Regions from separate parts of the Lysinibacillus capsici genome, predicted to be linked through region 2. Evidence: a T-box and tRNA genes for the amino acid it is inferred to sense, from the RefSeq annotation. Region 2 holds a T-box; the other holds one or more tRNA genes.
What was found. The T-box of region 2 lies ahead of tyrS (tyrosine--tRNA ligase). A T-box ahead of a tRNA ligase gene usually reads a tRNA of that ligase, here a tRNA-Tyr.
Positions count from the first base shown of each region.

Region 1 (10,150 bases), 1.0 Mb from region 2:
AACAGTTGGCGGGTTGGCCGTCATTTCTTTTAAGATAAAACCTTCTTCGATTAAACGTTTGTTCATTTCAGGGTCCACTCGGAACTCCTGCGTGACCTTTTCCTCAATATTTACATGAACAGTTGCAGGGTCTAATGTCACCTTTAACTTATCTGAAATATTTTCGTATTGCAGTTTTACATCATGTTCTCCCAGCAATAAATTGCTCAAATCCGCAAATATAGAAAAATCCTTAGCTCCCTTTGCTTTTAAAACCAATGCCATCGGACCTTCTATCGTTACATCCACAGTTTCAGGTAAACCTGTCACAATAAGATTCTCATTATCGTAATAAACATCCACTGGAACATCATGAATAACATCCGTTTGTTCATTTGAGGTAGCTTTATTTAAAGGTGACAACTCGGTACGCACTGAGAAAAAAAGCAAAAACGCTAAAAACAGCGCGATGATTCTAAGTACCCAAGGGCTATCCATCATTTTATCCATTCTTTTTCCCCCTCCAAGTCAACTTAGAGGATGCATTTGATTCTTGTACTGATCCGAACCACATTTTTCTTAATAATGTTTCGAACTCCTCTAGAGAAAGATTTCGATGGAGATTACCATTTAATGTTATACTAATTGCACCTGTTTCCTCGGAAACAACAATTGTAATAGCATCTGTAACTTCACTTAAACCAAGAGCAGCACGGTGGCGTGTCCCTAACTCTTTTGAAATAAATGGGCTTTCAGATAAAGGTAAATAACAAGCCGCTGCTGTAACTTTATCTTTTTGCATAATAACAGCCCCATCATGTAACGGGGTATTTGGTATAAAGATATTAATCAGTAATTCTGATGAAATTTCAGCATTTAGCCCTATACCCGTTTCAATATATTCATTAAGACCTGTTTCTTTTTCAATAGAAATTAACGCACCTATTCGACGTTTAGCCATATAACTTACAGACTTCTTCATTGCCTCAATAAGTCTTGTTTGTTCTTCTTCCTCTTGACTAGATGAGCGTTGGAATAGCTTTCCTCGTCCAATTTGTTCTAAACCTCGTCTGATTTCAGGTTGGAAAATAATAATAATCGCTAGGAAACCAAACTCAATAACTTGTTGTAGCATCCAGCCAAGTGTTTGTAACCCTAAAAGGTCTGTTGCAATTCGTGCAATAATAATGACGAATATTCCCTTAAGTAATTGGACAGCCTTCGTACCTTTAATGAGGGTTAAGACTTTATAAACAACGTACCAAACGAGCAGTACATCAATGAAGTTAATAACAATATTCACAGGCGTTAAATCCGTGAAATGTTCGATAATTTGCACGTGGCATCCCCCACTTTTCATTACGAATCCATACACATTCAAGTATATCACATTCTTATCAAATGTAACTTTTTTCAAATAAAAAGTCTACTCAGAAGAGTAGACCTTTCAGCCTCTCACGTGCACTATTTTTTAGGACGTATAGAGTGTTATTTAGTTTCTTCTTTTTCCTCAAATGTCATGGCTGTCTTAACAGAATTTTTAATTGTATACCATAACCATTCAAATACTTCGTCAATTTCTTCGATTCTCCCTGAAACTACCGCTGAAGATGCCATATATTGCCCGTTGATTACTGTGACGTTGCCATCAACTTCTCCTTCAACAATCAAATCGCCATTTTTTACAACAATATCGCCTTTTACCACTTCTCCTTCAGGGACAATCACTGTTTGACCATCCACAACTAAATTAGGTTGCTTGGTTACTGAGAAATGCTGGTCATCCATGAAGCTACCCAATAATGTAGCACTCATGAATAGGCAAAATACTGCTGCTGCCACAAAGAAAGGATGCCGGCGAATCCATTTTTGTATACCTACTCGACTTTTTGGTTTTGGTAAACGAGCCATAACTGCTGCTTCAAAACCCGGAGGCGCTGTAATATGGGAAGCACTCTTCACAAAGGCGATTGTTTCACTCAATTCTTGCATCAACTGTTTACAATCATTACATGTATGCAAGTGTTGTTTCAACTCTTGCTCATGCTCACGACTAATGTCACCGTCTAAATAATCATGCATATAGTCTATAATATGCTCTGGACAAGTATTCATGACGCTCCCCCTCCTACAGATTGTTTAATTGCTTACGTAATGCCTCACGTCCGCGGTGAATTCTCGTTTTCACCGTTCCAAGCGGCATATCTAAAATCTCGCTAATCTCTTGTAACGATAACTCTTCTATATATTTCAATACTATAACCGAACGGTATTTATCCGGCAATCGTCCAATTTCATATTGAATGCGATCTTGCAGCTCCATTTGTTCTAACTGCTCCTCTGGTAGCTGGTCGTCTGCTGCGATTTGCGAATACATATCAAGCCCTTCTGTACCAGCTACTTCTGCATCTAAATAATAATCCGGTTTCTTTTTTCGAATACGGTCAATGCAGAGGTTTGTCGCTATGCGATAAAGCCACGTTGAAAACTTTCTTTTCTGATCAAATGTATGCAAGTTCATATAAGCTCGCACAAAAGCCTCTTGAGCAATGTCTTCAGACTCTTGTTTGTTGCCTAACATTCGATAGCATACTTGGTACAGTTTGTGCTGATAGAGACTCACAATATCGGCAAATGCGTTTTGATCGCCTTTAAGCACTTGTTTTATTCTCTTATTTACTAACGCATCCATTGTGTTGACTTCTCCACCTTTACAACTGTCTTATACTATACGAAGCACCGATAAGAAAAGTTTCGTTTTAATTCAATTATAGCAAAAGATTTTTATGCAATGTGGCAACAGGCAATTTTTTGTCAAATTTTCTTTAAACTAGTGTTTCACCAAATAACGAACCCATTAATGCAACAGCCACATTTGCTGTTGTATTCTTTTCATCTAATATAGGATTTACCTCTACAAACTCTGCTGAAGTTACCATGCCTGATTCTTGTAACATTTCCATCGCTAAATGGCTTTCTCGGTACGTAATTCCGCCTGGAACTGGAGTACCCACACCTGGCGTATAAAGTGGATCTAGTCCGTCTAAATCAAGTGATAAATGTAAACCATCTACATTTCGTTCCTTTAAATAAGCAAGTGCATCTTCCATCACACGCGTCATGCCAAGTCGGTCAATTTCATGCATTGTATATACTTTAATTCCTTGTTGACGAATCAATTCACGTTCTCCCGGATCTACTGAACGAGCTCCAATAATAATCACGTTTTCTGGCTTAATTTTTGGAGCATAGTTGCGAATTTGCACTAAACGTTCATGTCCTAGCCCAATACTAACAGCTAACGGCATCCCATGTATATTGCCTGAAGGTGTTGTTTCAGGTGTATTTAAATCTGCATGAGCGTCATACCAGATAACACCGAGATTTTTGTAATGCTCACCTAATCCAGCTAATGTTCCAATAGCAATGCTATGGTCTCCACCAAATACGAGTGGGAATTTCTTTTGTTCCACTACTTCATGCACACTATTTGCTAATGCAGTACTAACATCTACAACTTCCTCTAAATTTAGTAATTTTTCATCCACAGCTCCGTCAGCAAGCTTTTGACTAACACGAATATCCCCTTGATCCTGTACATCGTGTCCGATAGCCTCTAAACGTTCAACAATACCTGCATATCGAATAGCACTTGGTCCCATATCTACCCCACGGCGTGTTTGTCCGTAATCTGTTGGTACTCCAATAATAGAAATATTAAGTTTATTCATGTTTTTATACCCCCTAAAAGTTATAAGATTATTGTAAAGCCTACATACCACTTGGCTCAACTCGACAAAAAGTTGTATATTTATTCATTTATAAATAACATAAAAAAATCTCCTACTGTTTTCAGCAAGAGATTAGTTATCTGTAGTTAATATAACACTTTTGAATAATTTTCATTCTAAAAAAGTGAGCCATGAAGGACTCGAACCTTCGACCCTCTGATTAAAAGTCAGATGCTCTACCAACTGAGCTAATGGCTCATAAAAGAAAAAATGGCTGGGGTACTAGGATTCGAACCTAGGCATGACGGAATCAAAATCCGTTGCCTTACCGCTTGGCTATACCCCAATCATTTATAAAACTGGTGGAGGGGGACGGATTCGAACCGCCGAACCCTAAGGAGCGGATTTACAGTCCGCCGCGTTTAGCCACTTCGCTACCCCTCCGAAATAACACAATAAGAATGGTGGAGGATGACGGGCTCGAACCGCCGACCCTCTGCTTGTAAGGCAGATGCTCTCCCAGCTGAGCTAATCCTCCATAGAAACAGGTGTTATATCACAGTTTATATTCTTTATAAAGCCTATGTTTTAAATGGTGACCCCTACGGGATTCGAACCCGTGTTACCGCCGTGAAAGGGCGGTGTCTTAACCACTTGACCAAGGGGCCAATATTATGTCTCAAACAAGACAAGAATTATAATAACATTTTTCATTAATAATTGCAATGCTTTTCCACAAATTTTTTTATGTATTATAGCATTTGAAAAAAGGACAAAAAAATGGCTCCGAAGGCAGGACTCGAACCTGCGACAACCTGATTAACAGTCAGGTGCTACTACCAACTGAGCTACTTCGGAACAATGCTATTCACTTTGGTTTTAGACAACCTCTTAAGTACATTTATTATTATAGCAAGCATTATAAATAATGCAACACATTTTGTGAAAATTTTTATATTTTTTGTCGAAGTATGCTCTTATATTCGTTTGAAAGCATAATAGTTCTCTATTAATTCTAATATTTCTATTTAACGTACTAAATATTCTTGCTGTATATTATTGTAATTGTTAAAATAAAAATAGTTTTATGAATTTTCTATCAAATTTTCTGGGGGAGGATGTTCAAGATGGTATCAAATGATTTAATTGCACCTGAATTTTATAACATCACAGAGGAATTAGAAAAATTTTCGCAAGATAGTGATCGCCAAGCAATACGTTGGTTAAATACACAACAAGAGAGACGTACAGTTTCTTATGTGGAGCTTAACCAAAAAATGAATCAATACGCAAACGCTTTTACGGAGAAGGGGCTTCAAAAAGGTGATCGTGTATTAGTTATTATTCCTCGACTTCCAGAAGCCTATTTCGTTTTTCTAGGCTGCTTAAAGGCTGGTATCGTACCCATTTCATGTTCAGAGATGCTACGTGCAAGCGATTTAGAATATCGGATGGAACATTCTTCTGCTAGTGCAGTTATTGCTTATGAGGCTTTTACTAGTGAAGTTGATCAAATTGCTTCTTCTGTAGACGCATTGAAAAATAAACTAGTGATCGGTGCTGCGAAAGAAGATTGGACTTCTTTAGATGAATTAGCAAGCAAGCAGCCAGCTACATTTACAGCTGTAGCTACTACACGTGATGACATGGCATTCCTTTCTTATACATCTGGTACAACTGGTAAACCTAAAGGCGTTGTTCATTCACATGGCTGGGGATATGCACATATTAGAACTGCAGCTTCAAAATGGCTTTGTGTACGTCAAGGGGACCTCGTGTGGGCAACAGCTGCTCCTGGTTGGCAAAAGTGGATATGGAGTCCTTTTTTATCCACAATCATGCTCGGCGCTACTGCATTTGTCTATCATGGTGGATTTGATGCAAAAACCTATCTTCAATTAATGCAGGATGAAAAAGTTAATGTTCTATGTTGTACACCGACCGAATACCGGATTATGGCGAAAATCGATAATTTACAAGACTACAATCTATCATCTCTACGAAGTGCCGTTTCTGCTGGTGAACCTTTAAATCGTCCAGTTATCGAAACATTTATGAATCATTTTGGACTAAAAGTACGTGACGGCTATGGACAAACCGAAAACACATTATTAATTGGTACACTCGAAAACACAGAATTACGTCCTGGTTCTATGGGTGTTCCAACTCCAGGTAATATTGTACGTATTATCGACAATGAAGGGAAGGAAGCACCAGTTGGCGAAGTTGGTGATATTGCTGTTCACAAATCTTCACCAGCTTTATTTAAAGAATATTATAAAGAACCAGAGCGCACACAAGCTGCATTTCGTGGGGACTGGTATATTACAGGTGATCAAGCAAAATGTGATGAAGACGGTTACTTCTGGTTTGAAGGTCGTGGGGATGACATTATTATTTCATCTGGTTATACGATCGGACCATTTGAAGTTGAAGATGCATTAAACAAACACGAAGCTGTACAAGAATGTGCAGTTGTAGCTGCGCCAGATGAAATTAGGGGGCATATTGTAAAGGCATTTGTTATCTTACGAGAAGGCTTCAAAGAATGTAATGAAGATGAGTTAACAAAGGAACTACAGGAGCATGTTAAAGCGTTAACAGCCCCTTATAAATACCCTCGTAGTATCGTCTTTATTGATGAGTTACCAAAAACGACATCAGGGAAAATTCGCCGTATCGAACTACGAGCTACTACAGTTCATACACACTAAGTTAAGTATCTAAAAAGAAGGCATCCATTGTGGATACCTTCTTTTAAAAAATAGTCGGCTCAAATAAAAAAAGCCACTACTGAGTGTATCAGTAGCGACTTTTTGCGCCTAGCGACGTCCTACTCTCACAGGGGGAAGCCCCCAACTACCATCGGCGCTAAAGAGCTTAACTTCCGTGTTCGGTATGGGAACGGGTGTGACCTCTTTGCCATCATCACTAGACTTTTATTCGACCTCCAATACACGGCGTATTACGGCGTCTTGAAGCTCTCTTTTTTTATTGAAAGATTTGTTCTTTCAAAACTGGATAAACGGTGCATTGAATGTTTCAAACTTTTTGGTTAAGTCCTCGATCGATTAGTATTCGTCAGCTCCATGTGTCACCACACTTCCACCTCGAACCTATCTACCTCATCGTCTTTGAGGGATCTTACTTACTTGCGTAATGGGAAATCTCATCTTGAGGGGGGCTTCATGCTTAGATGCTTTCAGCACTTATCCCGTCCACACATAGCTACCCAGCGATGCCTTTGGCAAGACAACTGGTACACCAGCGGTGTGTCCATCCCGGTCCTCTCGTACTAAGGACAGCTCCTCTCAAATTTCCTACGCCCACGACGGATAGGGACCGAACTGTCTCACGACGTTCTGAACCCAGCTCGCGTACCGCTTTAATGGGCGAACAGCCCAACCCTTGGGACCGACTACAGCCCCAGGATGCGATGAGCCGACATCGAGGTGCCAAACCTCCCCGTCGATGTGGACTCTTGGGGGAGATAAGCCTGTTATCCCCGGGGTAGCTTTTATCCGTTGAGCGATGGCCCTTCCATGCGGAACCACCGGATCACTAAGCCCGTCTTTCGACCCTGCTCGACTTGTAGGTCTCGCAGTCAAGCTCCCTTGTGCCTTTACACTCTACGAATGATTTCCAACCATTCTGAGGGAACCTTTGGGCGCCTCCGTTACCTTTTAGGAGGCGACCGCCCCAGTCAAACTGTCCGCCTGACACTGTCTCCTGCCCCGCTAAGGGGCATGGGTTAGAATTTCAATACAACCAGGGTAGTATCCCACCGACGCCTCCTTCGAAGCTGGCGCTCCGAGATCTCTGGCTCCTACCTATCCTGTACAAGTTGTACCAAAATTCAATATCAGGCTACAGTAAAGCTCCACGGGGTCTTTCCGTCCTGTCGCGGGTAACCTGCATCTTCACAGGTACTATAATTTCACCGAGTCTCTCGTTGAGACAGTGCCCAGATCGTTACGCCTTTCGTGCGGGTCGGAACTTACCCGACAAGGAATTTCGCTACCTTAGGACCGTTATAGTTACGGCCGCCGTTTACTGGGGCTTCAATTCGCAGCTTCGCTTGCGCTAACCACTCCTCTTAACCTTCCAGCACCGGGCAGGCGTCAGCCCCTATACGTCACCTTACGGTTTTGCAGAGACCTGTGTTTTTGCTAAACAGTCGCCTGGGCCTATTCACTGCGGCTCTCATGCGCTTGCACGCTCAAGAGCACCCCTTCTCCCGAAGTTACGGGGTCATTTTGCCGAGTTCCTTAACGAGAGTTCTCTCGCACACCTTAGGATTCTCTCCTCGACTACCTGTGTCGGTTTGCGGTACGGGCACCTCTCACCTCGATAGAGGCTTTTCTTGGCAGTGTGAAATCAGGAACTTCGTCCATACGGACTCGCCATCACAGCTCAACGTTACAGTGTGCGGATTTGCCTACACACACGCCTTACTGCTTGGACGCGCACAACCAACGGCGCGCTTACCCTATCCTACTGCGTCCCCCCATTTCTCAAACGGTGAGGAGGTGGTACAGGAATATCAACCTGTTGTCCATCGCCTACGCCTATCGGCCTCGGCTTAGGTCCCGACTAACCCTGAGCGGACGAGCCTTCCTCAGGAAACCTTAGTCATACGGTGGACGGGATTCTCACCCGTCTTTCGCTACTCATACCGGCATTCTCACTTCTAAGCGCTCCACCAGTCCTTCCGGTCTGACTTCAACGCACTTAGAACGCTCTCCTACCACTGACATCGTAGATGTCAATCCACAGCTTCGGTGAATCGTTTAGCCCCGATACATTTTCGGCGCAGCGTCACTCGACCAGTGAGCTATTACGCACTCTTTAAATGATGGCTGCTTCTAAGCCAACATCCTGGTTGTCTGTGCAACGCCACATCCTTTTCCACTTAACGATTACTTTGGGACCTTAGCTGGTGGTCTGGGCTGTTTCCCTTTTGACTACGGATCTTATCACTCGCAGTCTGACTCCCGTGTATAAATATCTGGCATTCGGAGTTTGTCTGAATTCGGTAAACCGGGATGGCCCCCTAGTCCAAACAGTGCTCTACCTCCAGTATTCTCATCACGAGGCTAGCCCTAAAGCTATTTCGGAGAGAACCAGCTATCTCCAAGTTCGATTGGAATTTCTCCGCTACCCACACCTCATCCCCGCACTTTTCAACGTGCGTGGGTTCGGGCCTCCAGTAAGTGTTACCTCACCTTCACCCTGGACATGGGTAGATCACCTGGTTTCGGGTCTACGACCACGTACTAATTCGCCCTATTCAGACTCGCTTTCGCTGCGGCTCCGCCTTCTAAAGCTTAACCTCGCACGTAATCGTAACTCGCCGGTTCATTCTACAAAAGGCACGCTATCACCCATTAACGGGCTCTAACTACTTGTAGGCACACGGTTTCAGGATCTCTTTCACTCCCCTTCCGGGGTGCTTTTCACCTTTCCCTCACGGTACTGGTTCACTATCGGTCACTAGGTAGTATTTAGCCTTGGGAGATGGTCCTCCCGGATTCCGACGGAATTTCACGTGTTCCGCCGTACTCAGGATCCACTCAGGAGAGAACGAACTTTCGACTACAGGGCTTTTACCTGCTCTGGCGGACCTTTCCAAGTCGCTTCATCTAACTCGCTCTTTTGTAACTCCGTATTGAGTGTCCTACAACCCCAAGAGGCAAGCCTCTTGGTTTGGGCTCTTCCCGTTTCGCTCGCCGCTACTCAGGGAATCGATTTTTCTTTCTCTTCCTCCAGGTACTTAGATGTTTCAGTTCCCTGGGTCTGCCTTCAAGACGCTATGTATTCACGTCAAGATACTACGCGATTAAACGTAGTGGGTTCCCCCATTCGGAAATCTCCGGATCAAAGCTCACTTACAGCTCCCCGAAGCATATCGGTGTTAGTGCCGTCCTTCTTCGGCTCCTAGTGCCAAGGCATTCGCCGTGCGCCCTTAATAACTTAACCAAGTTATTAAGCCTATAAAAAACTTAAAAAATAAATGTGTTTGTTACAATTTCAATGTCGTTTTATCCAGTTTTCAAAGAACAAGTTTTGAAGTGTTTCATTCAGATAGAATGAACCTTCAAAACTGAACGCAAAACGTAATCTTACAAACCCAAGGTTTGTATTCCGAAATAATCCTTAGAAAGGAGGTGATCCAGCCGCACCTTCCGATACGGCTACCTTGTTACGACTTCACCCCAATCATCTATCCCACCTTCGGCGGCTGGCTCCAAAAGGTTACCTCACCGACTTCGGGTGTTACAAACTCTCGTGGTGTGACGGGCGGTGTGTACAAGGCCCGGGAACGTATTCACCGCGGCATGCTGATCCGCGATTACTAGCGATTCCGGCTTCATGTAGGCGAGTTGCAGCCTACAATCCGAACTGAGAACGACTTTATCGGATTAGCTCCCTCTCGCGAG
Region 1 covers NZ_CP084108.1:4,522,814-4,532,963, forward strand. Annotated here, with positions in the region: gene LCP48_RS22380 (CdaR family protein) at 1-489, opposite strand, end outside; gene cdaA (diadenylate cyclase CdaA) at 482-1,318, opposite strand; gene LCP48_RS22390 (anti-sigma factor family protein) at 1,468-2,094, opposite strand; gene sigW (RNA polymerase sigma factor SigW) at 2,108-2,671, opposite strand; gene rocF (arginase) at 2,805-3,710, opposite strand; tRNA gene LCP48_RS22405 (tRNA-Lys) at 3,896-3,968, opposite strand; tRNA gene LCP48_RS22410 (tRNA-Gln) at 3,982-4,056, opposite strand; tRNA gene LCP48_RS22415 (tRNA-Tyr) at 4,071-4,154, opposite strand; tRNA gene LCP48_RS22420 (tRNA-Val) at 4,173-4,248, opposite strand; tRNA gene LCP48_RS22425 (tRNA-Glu) at 4,304-4,378, opposite strand; tRNA gene LCP48_RS22430 (tRNA-Asn) at 4,492-4,568, opposite strand; gene mbcS (acyl-CoA synthetase MbcS) at 4,838-6,424, shown strand; rRNA gene rrf (5S ribosomal RNA) at 6,531-6,646, opposite strand; rRNA gene LCP48_RS22445 (23S ribosomal RNA) at 6,762-9,689, opposite strand; rRNA gene LCP48_RS22450 (16S ribosomal RNA) at 9,871-10,150, opposite strand, start outside.
Region 1: it has a tRNA-Tyr gene. The T-box ahead of tyrS (tyrosine--tRNA ligase) is inferred to sense a tRNA for this amino acid. The anticodon was not compared.

Region 2 (10,150 bases):
CTTTGGTAACAGACTAGCAGGGTTCCCGCCAAGTCTACCTAACATTCGTTTAATAAAGTCTTGATTAATGCCTGCGCCACCTGCTTTTACAAACTCGGCTGGTGTATTTGGCAACGCATTATAAGTTTTTCCTTTAATCGTCACAACACTTGAAGAGGCTAAGCTATCATCAGGTTGTGAGGGTAAAAATACTTTCGCATTAAATAAATCTGAGCGTACAAGACCTGCGCTAGCACAAGCTGCAGAAGGGGCCATGCCGGAAATGCCACAGAATGACGCAGTCACAACATTTTTAGGCGCCTTAAAACTTGTTGGTGGGTCAATTAGCTGAGGGTCCGCATCGTAAACGGCATTCATTAAAGTACCCCATAGCTTATTCACCCGAACGCTTGGCTGTAAATAGGTGTTGTTAAATGCATAAAGTGTACGAGGTTGATCGTAACCCATCCAAACACCAAGAGATACATTAGGGTTATAACCAACTAACCAAACATCTTTATATTCTTGAGAAGTCCCTGTTTTTGCAGCGAAATCAGAAGAGAACTTTAATGTATTTCGTGCCATTGTCCCTGTTCCTTTAGTGAGAACATCACGTAACATATCTGTCACGATATAAGATGTTTCTGGGCTAAATACTTGAACAGGTTCTATTTCATGTTGGTAAACAATATTTCCTTCTTGGTCTTCAATTCGATCAATCATATAAGCGTCAATGAATTGGCCACCATTTGCAAAGGTAGCAAAGGCATTTGTATTTTCTTCAACAGTAGTTCCTTCTCTTAAAGCGCCGATCCCAGTTGCTAGGTTAGTAAAATCATCAGGATGTAATTTTGAGAATCCCATTTTTACTAACAAATCTGCAGGGCGTCTACTAATAATATCATTATATAAACGTAGTGCTGAAATGTTTTGAGAATCTGCTAAAGCTTCACGTGCTGGGATAAGACCTCGCTCATCACTCGTAATATAGTTACTTGGACTCCAAGAACCGACTGAGAATTTCACGTCAACTAATGGGCTACCGGCACCGATTACGCCATACTCAATGGCAGGTCCATAAACAAGTAATGGTTTCATTGTAGAACCGTTAGAACGATAAGCTTGTGTTGCATGGTTTACTTGAGTGGTTTTAAAGTCTCGACCACCAACAAAGCTTAAAATGCGACCTGTCGTATTTTCTATTAAAATACTACCTACTTGTACTGGCATCTCAATATCAATTTCTTCACCAGTAACAGGGTCTTTCCCTTTACCAGTATACGTATGACCATAATACTGGAAGTCTTTTGCTGCTTTTTGCATCGCATCATACATATCCTTATTAATGGTTGAATAAATACGATAGCCTTTTGAACGAACATCACGATCTGCTAAAATCGTATATTTATCCTTTAATTTCTTTTCTGACTTTAAGCGCTCTGGGTCAATCCCATCATCTTTTGCTAGTTTTTCAGCAATAATATCTTTTGCACGAGCTTCAAGCTCATAAGTCAACCAAGGATAACGATCCTCCGCGCGCATTTCTGGTCCACGGAAATCTGCAGCAATATCATAGTTTAACGCTTCATTATACTGTGCATCATCAATATAACCAGCTTCTTTCATACGATAAAGTACTGTTTTCATACGATCAATACCTGGTTTCAAAGCTTCTTCACTTTTCAGTTCACCTGTATTTGTAAATGGTGTATAAGCAAATGGTGCCTGTGGAATCCCAGCTATGTACGCAGCTTGAGGAAGAGACAATTCTTTTGCTTTTACGCCAAAAATTCCTTCCGCAGCTGTTTCAACACCTGCAATATTTCGTCCTGAAGAGTTACGACCATAGGGAATGATATTTAAATAAGCCTCTAATATTTCTTCCTTCGTCATAAAATGTTCTAAACGCATCGCCAGTAAAATTTCCTTAGCTTTACGCTCGTATGATACTTCATTAGTTAGTACTTGGTTTTTAATAAGCTGCTGGGTAAGTGTAGAACCACCTGTCTGCGTTGCAGAATTTGTAACATCTTGTAATAACCCACGAACAACCGCTTTAGGAACAATTCCGTTATGCTCTCGGAAATATTCATCTTCTGTTGCCAGAACAGCATTCACGACCTCTGGTGCAACATTGCTAAGCGAAGTTTCACGTCGATCTAAATCTGTCCTTAATTTTCCAATATAAATATCGTTGGCAAAATAAATCTCACTGGTTTCTTCATAGCTAAAAATTTGATCCCTTAACTCTTGTTTTGAGCGTAATGGTTCTTCTTTGACAAGTGAAGCAAAATAACCAGCTCCAACTGAACCGACAAATACAGTGCCAACCAATGCAAAGACTAAAAATAGTAAAAATAAGTTCCAGGTAACACTACCTGAAATACGTAATTTCTTCATCCATTTTTGTTCAAGTAATTCATCGATCTTTGCATTGATTTTTTCAATCCAATCTTTCAATGTATCGACCTCCTAAAATCTTGTCTATTATAGCACATATTGTTTTAGCACGAACATAGTTATTGACTTTGAAAAAGAATCGTATAAAATTATGTTTATAGTTTTCTGGTGATGAAGAGTTTGCAGTAGTGTCTATATTCCCTGTTTAGAGAGCCAGTGGTTGGTGAAAACTGGTCATAATGTAGAGACGAATTACGTACTTGGAGCTTAGACGTGCGCGCCTGCGATAAAGGCGGCTGAATGAAGTGGAAGGTGGATGACATCTTCAAGCTGGGTGGTACCGCGTTAGTTTGCAACTTAACGTCCCTGCATGCAATTGTTTGCGTGTAGGGACTTTTTTTATTTAAACATGTCCATGCACGTAACGAATTTAACCATTTTAGGAGGAATGAACATGACAAACGAATTATTACAAGATTTAGAATGGCGTGGTTTGCTATACCAACAAACAGATGCGGAAGGCATGGCAAAATTATTAAATGAACAATCCGTATCTTTATACTGTGGGGTAGATCCAACAGCTGACTCCATGCATATTGGACATATTGTTCCATTGTTAACACTTCGTCGATTCCAAAAAGCAGGCCACCGTCCAATTTTACTTGTTGGTGGTGCAACAGGGATGATCGGTGACCCGTCTGGCCGTTCAGAAGAGCGTCAATTACAGACAGTAGAGCAAATCGATAAAAACGTTCAAGGAATCCGTAGTCAATTAGAACGTATTTTCGAATTTGCAGAAGATGGCAATGGTGCGCAGCTTGTGAACAATCGTGACTGGATTGGTAATATAAACACAATTGAATTTTTACGTGATTATGGGAAATTAATTAACGTAAACTACATGTTAGCAAAAGATACGATTGCTTCTCGTCTTGATACAGGAATCTCATTTACAGAGTTTGCCTATACGTTAATTCAAGGTATTGATTACAATCATTTATACAATCACTACAATTGCCGTATTCAAGTAGGTGGCTCTGACCAATGGGGTAATATTACAACAGGGTTAGAGGTTATTCGTAAAACACACGAAGAAGAAACGAAAGCCTTTGGAATTACGATTCCATTAGTAACAAAGGCAGATGGCACAAAGTTTGGTAAAACAGCAGGTGGTGCTGTTTGGCTCGATAGTAAGAAAACATCTCCATATGAGTTCTACCAATTCTGGATCAATGCAGCTGATGCAGATGTCATAAAATACTTAAAAATCTTCACGTTCCTATCTCGTGAAGAAATTGAAGCTTTAGCCGTATCTGTAGAGGAGGAGCCACATTTACGTAAGGCACAAAAGGCACTAGCTGAAGAAATGACTCGTTTAATACATGGTCAAGAGGCATTAGAGCAAGCCATCCGTATTACAGCTGCTTTGTTCTCAGGAGATCTAAAAGCACTTTCAGCTGAAGAAATGAAGGATGCTTTTAAAGATGTTCCTTCTATTGAAATGGCTAAAGATGATAAAAACATTGTGGACCTACTTGTGGAGGCAGGCATTTCCTCTTCCAAACGTCAAGCACGTGAAGATGTATCAAATGGTGCAATTAGTGTAAACGGTGAAAAGGTAACGGATTTAGAATATGTAGTCGATGCGAAGGATCGTTTAGAGGATGCATTTAGTATTGTCCGTAGAGGTAAGAAAAAATATCATATGGTGAAATTTATCTAATTTCTATTTGCAAAACCACATCCCCAAAAAAGTTGGATGTGGTTTTTTAATCATAAGAAACTCGGAAGTTTTATTTGTTCATATTCTTTAGGATGCAGTATTTTTCCAAGCTTTATAGCACCTTCAATAAGTCGTGGAGAAGGACGACAATACAGCCATTCTTCCATTACATGAAGCTGTTCCGATTGAACGGCATGTAGCTCTTTGGCATATGGACGTTTTAATAAATTAGCAGGTTGGATACGCTCAAAGGCTACGCCAACCCAAGCCATCATGATATAGTCAGGCTGGCGTTTAACAACATCTGTCCAATCTGTTTGAACACTAGCAAGCTCAACATCTTGAAATAGATTAGTGCCACCAGCAAGAGCGCTAATTTCTGTTAGCCAATTTATTTTCCCAGGAGTGAAAATAGGGTTTGGCCACCATTCCCAATAGAGGGTAGGTTTCTTCGGAATTGTTTGTGCAATGGAATACATTTTTCCGATGGAATGCATGTACTCTTCAGCAATTGTCTTTGCTTGTTCCTCTACTTGACAAGCTTTCCCTAGTGTCAGAAGATCTTGCGCAATTTCTTCTAATGAGTTTGCATTAAAAATAATATGAGGAATATTTCTTTCTTTTAGTGCCTCAATGTTTTTTTCCATACCAGGTACACTCAAGGAAGCCAGAACAAGATCAGGCTGTAGTGCCTCTAATGCCTCCATGTTAATTGATAAATCAGGCCCAAGCTGTGGTAGATCTTTAACCGATGATGGCCAATCGGAATAATCATCAACTCCAACGAGCTGGTCTGTCAGCCCTAAATAGGCGACTAATTCTGTATTGCTAGGACAAATTGAAATTAAACGCATATTGTTTTCTCCTATTCTTTTTAAGAAAAGTATAGCGAGAGTTCCCATGATAGACAACGTGTGTGTATCGAGCCCATAAAAAAGGGGAGAAAACATTTGTTTTCTCCACCCTTTGTATAGGTTTATAGGAAACCATCGATTAAGAGAGGGCAACTGCCTCGAGTGACTCTTCTTTTTTCACAATAGGACCCATTGCATTTGTGATGATTTGTTTGATATCCTCTAGTGTTGCTTTACGAGGATTCGTCTCAGCACACACATCTAACAATGCATTTTTTGCTAAGATCTCAATATCCTCATCTTTTGCACCTAATTCACGGAAGCCGCTAGGAATATTTAAATCTTGTGATAACTTCTCAATAGCTGTAATAGCCTTTTCAGCGGCGTCGCGCTTACTTAAACCTTCTACATTTTCTCCTAATAACTCAGCGATACGAGCAAAGCGCTCTGTACGTGCTGTGACATTAAATCGACAAACGTGTGGTAATAAAATTGCGTTGCACACGCCATGCGGTAGGTTATAGAAACCACCCAATTGATGAGCAATTGCATGAACATAGCCAAGTGATGCATTATTAAAGGCCATTCCCGCTAAAAATTGTGCATATACCATTTGTTCACGAGCTTCTATATCAGCTCCATTTGCATAGGCACGAGGTAAATATTCAGGGATTAGTTGAAGGACCTTTTCAGCACATGCGTCCGTGATTGGTGTAGCATTCGTAGAAACGAATGATTCAATAGCATGTGTTAGTGCATCAACCCCAGTAGCTGCCGTAAGAGCAGGAGGTAAACCAATCATTAATTCAGGATCGTTTATAGAAAGTAACGGTGTCACATGCTTATCAACAATGGCCATTTTTACTTTGCGTGCTGTATCCGTGATAATAGTGAAACGAGTCATTTCACTGGCAGTACCAGCAGTTGTATTAATTGCAATTAATGGCACAAGTGGATTTTGTGATTTGTCAACGCCTTCATAATCATGAATGCGTCCACCATTCGAAGCAATAAGTCCGATACCTTTTGCTGCATCGTGTGCGCTGCCTCCTCCAAGAGAAACAATAGAATCGCAGTTTTCCGCATGATACACGGAAATACCATCTTCAATGTTTTGATCTGTTGGATTTGGTTCTGCTTTAGGGAAAATTGCTACATCAATTCCAGCAGCTGTAATGATGTTTGCAATTTGTTCTGAGAGACCTAATTTGTGTAGGCCCTCATCTGTTACGATTAATGTCTTTTTCACTTCTAAATCATTTAAGCGTTTACCAACTTCTTGAATTGCTCCAGGTCCAAATAAGTTTGTTTTCGGCATAACAAATTGCTTTAGAACGTCTGACATATTTCCAACCCCTTTTAAAAAATTATTATTGCTTGAATGATGGTGAACCACCTTTCGCAATTCATCGTATTCTATTTTTTGTAAAAGTTCAACTCGTATTTTTATTAAAATTGTTATTTTTTTTCGTGTTATTATTTTACAAAAAAGTTAAGGGGATGAAAGAAGGGCCGGAATGTTGTTTTGTAGTAGAATATTGAATTTAATAAGGTTTTAAAAATATTTTACTATGAAAGTAAATTATATTTTTTGGAAAACAGTTCTATTTAGATGATCTAATGAATAGTAAATAACTGATATTTTGTTTTTAATATAAAGGTAGTGATTATGTTATATTGAAACTATGTAATTGCTATTTTAAAGTACATAAAAATGTCACAATATAAGAGAAAAAATTATTGTTGGTTATAATAATCTGGGCAATGCGTCTGCGCTAAAAAAGTAGTGCATCATTTTGAAGAAATTAGTGGAACTATAAATTCTTGCTTTCGCTTAAATTTATAGTTAGGCTGGTTTAACAATCATTAGTATTTTATTTGTTGGTAGGATTGCACTTGCTGTCCCTTTAATAGTGGCGCTTGTTAAACAGTTAGGTTGGAATATGGGAGGGATTGCAATCTCTATGTACACAGTAATATTTATTTGCTGGAACAAGTGTTGCACCGTTTACATCTGTTTATTTCAAACAATTTGGTAGCTTTACTGTAGCCTTCCTCCTACTTGCTACAATACTTGGTACTGGATTAGTTTTTGCGCTAATGATTAAAAGCGGAAAAAACGTAGGTTCTAATTGATTGTTCATAGGAAGTAGGATCATGACGATTAAACGTTGAAAAAAAGCCCTGAAGCCTTGGTATACAAGGGATTTCAGGGCTTTTATTAGCATCATTTGATTAACGAGAGTAGTACTCTACGATGAATGCTTCGTTGATTTCAGCTGATAATTCAGAACGTTCTGGAAGGCGAGTGAATGTACCTTCTTTTTTGTCAGCATCAAATGTTAAGTAGTCAGGTACGAAGTTGTTTACTTCGATTGCTTCTACTACTACAGCAAGGTTTTGAGATTTTTCACGAAGAGAAATCGTTTGACCTGGTTTTACGCTGTATGATGGGATATCAACGCGTTTGCCATCTACTAAGATGTGACCGTGGTTAACTAATTGACGAGCTCCACGACGAGTACGAGCTAAACCTAAACGGTAAACTAAGTTGTCAAGGCGAGTTTCAAGAAGGATCATGAAGTTTTCACCGTGAACACCTTTCATTTTACCAGCGCGGTTAAATAGAGTACGGAATTGACGTTCGTTCATACCATACATATGACGAAGTTTTTGTTTTTCTTGAAGTTGTAAACCGTATTCTGATAATTTTTTACGTTGGTTTGGACCGTGTTGTCCTGGTGCGTAAGGACGTTTTTCGATTTCTTTACCTGTACCGCTTAGTGAGATACCAAGACGACGTGATAATTTCCAAGATGGACCTGTATAACGAGACATATTGTTGTCTCCTCCTTTAAATTTGGTTTTTTTGTTGTAAAACAAAAACCAGTAGTACCCGTTCTTACACGCATTTTATTTTCATGTACTTTCGCCTATGCAGCCGTTAGGTTACACAATACACCATCTAATTTTCATTACTGATCATCTAAGTAGTTGTACATCAGAAAATAGAGGAATAAAATACAATCATAAGCTTATACCACTGCTGCGTTTATTTTACACAACTTCCATTGTAACTGCTTAGGACAAGGACGTCAATTGTTAGCTAGTAAAAAAATATAAAAGAACATAGTAGGAAACTCCTCATTACCTATTTTGAATAATATGGGAATAGTTAATGATACGCTGTGTTATGTAAATTGTAAAAGTAAGGGATAATTACATAGTCAAAATGACACAAATTATGTATAATATATTATAAGTTAATAGTAATTGATTTGGACGTTATATAGAAAAGGTGATTTCATGACAGACCATTTACAAACGCTAAAATATATAAAATCTGATGTTTTGAGCTTTTGGGTGAGTTCTTATGAAGAACAAACTAGTTTTAATGGGTATTTTTGTTCATTGAAACAGTTTCTAAAGAAGCGCTTGAAAATTGATAATGCTGCTTTTCTTAGTTTTGAAGGTAATTCCTTAATCCCAATCGAAGAGATGGCTTCATTAACAATTGAAACAAAGCTAAATGCTGTGTCATGGCTGATGATCGAAGCTAGTTTTTATCAACAAAAAGTAGTGAAAATTCCTTATATATTGAAAGCAAGACAGGCCTATTCAATGATGACAGATATGGTGCTTTTCCAAGCAGAGGGCAAAAATCCCATTGGTATATTACTTGTGGAGGCAACAGAGTCTTGGACAGACTTTATGACCTCGGAGTATGGTGAAGAGTGTATAGAAATACTTTCAAAGGTTCTTCAAATGATTAGAGACAATTTAGATGTCAAAATAAATGAAGACCAATATAGAAAACTATATAACATGACTGACTTATTTCATTCAACAATGGATATTGATTTAATTTTAGAAAACGTATTAAAAAATATACGGGATAATTTTCCTGAGTTTAATGTGGAGCTTATTTTATCGAATGATCAAGATCGACACACGACCATCGATATTAAGCTTTTTGATTATTTATCAGAAAGACCTGCTACAATTGAAGCCTTTGTATCAGGAGAGTTAACGACAGAGTTAGCGAGCGATTTAAATTGTCGGTTGTTAAATGCACCGATTAAGGGCAGGCAAGCAATTTATGGCATCTTGCAAGTAAGTGCTCCCACCACTTATCTTTTTTCAACAACCGAAAAAGATTTTGTACGGATGTTGGCACAAGCTTCAGGAAATGCTCTTGAAAATGCAAAGTTATATCATCAATCGCATCGCCTCGTAAGTGACTTACAACTCATTAATGAAACTTCGCATCGTTTAAATATGCGAATTGACATTCATGAAATGTTACTTTTCCTACAAAAGCAGTTACTGAAATCCTTTCAGCCAATGGAAGTATGTTTCGCATTTAAAAAACACGATACATTTGAAATAACAGGTGCAAGTACCACCCTGTTCCATTCAGAAAACGGTCAAAGTTATATAAAACATGTTGAACAGCACTTTGCTCAAACGAATGATCCACTATTTGTTGCCGATTTCAGCCGTCTAACGCCTAATCAAATTGAGTATCGCTCTATTATGGCGATTCCTATACTTATGGAGGAAAAGATTAATGGTTTTAGTATTGTCTTACATAAAGAGCCATATTTCTTTTCATTCGATAGTTTCAAATTAATGCAATCTTTAATTCACCATTCATCATTAGCCATTGCAAACTCGATTTTACGAACACAGCTTCAGGAAATGGTCGATTTGGATCATTTAACCAAATTGTATGCTCGCAGTTACCTCGATCAGTTTGTAGAAAAATCACTTGAATATGATCAATCGGGTATGTTTTTGTTAATTGATATTGATAATTTTAAACGCATTAATGATACGTATGGTCACCAAGTTGGAGATAAAATTCTTGTTCAGATTGCGGTTCAATTAAAAGAGACTATTGGAAGTCGTGGGATTTGTGCAAGATGGGGTGGAGAAGAAATGTCTGTCTATGTCCCTAATATCGATGAAAAAGAAGCTTTAGAATTAGCATCAACCATTGTGGAAGTCATCCCAAGTGCCACAGATCCACAAGTAACCATTTCTGCGGGTCTTATAACATGGGATGAGCGAGATCGACCAGCATTCCAATCTGTGTTTTTACATGCAGATACAGCCTTGTATGAAGCGAAAAACAGCGGGAAAAATCGCTTTTGTACTCACAATGGATCGTTCCAAACGAATTCATAGAATT
Region 2 covers NZ_CP084108.1:3,519,044-3,529,193, reverse strand. Annotated here, with positions in the region: gene LCP48_RS17355 (transglycosylase domain-containing protein) at 1-2,439, opposite strand, end outside; T-box leader at 2,542-2,750, shown strand; gene tyrS (tyrosine--tRNA ligase) at 2,834-4,102, shown strand; gene LCP48_RS17345 (cobalamin-binding protein) at 4,153-4,956, opposite strand; gene LCP48_RS17340 (iron-containing alcohol dehydrogenase) at 5,096-6,301, opposite strand; gene rpsD (30S ribosomal protein S4) at 7,192-7,794, opposite strand; gene LCP48_RS17330 (sensor domain-containing diguanylate cyclase) at 8,263-10,146, shown strand.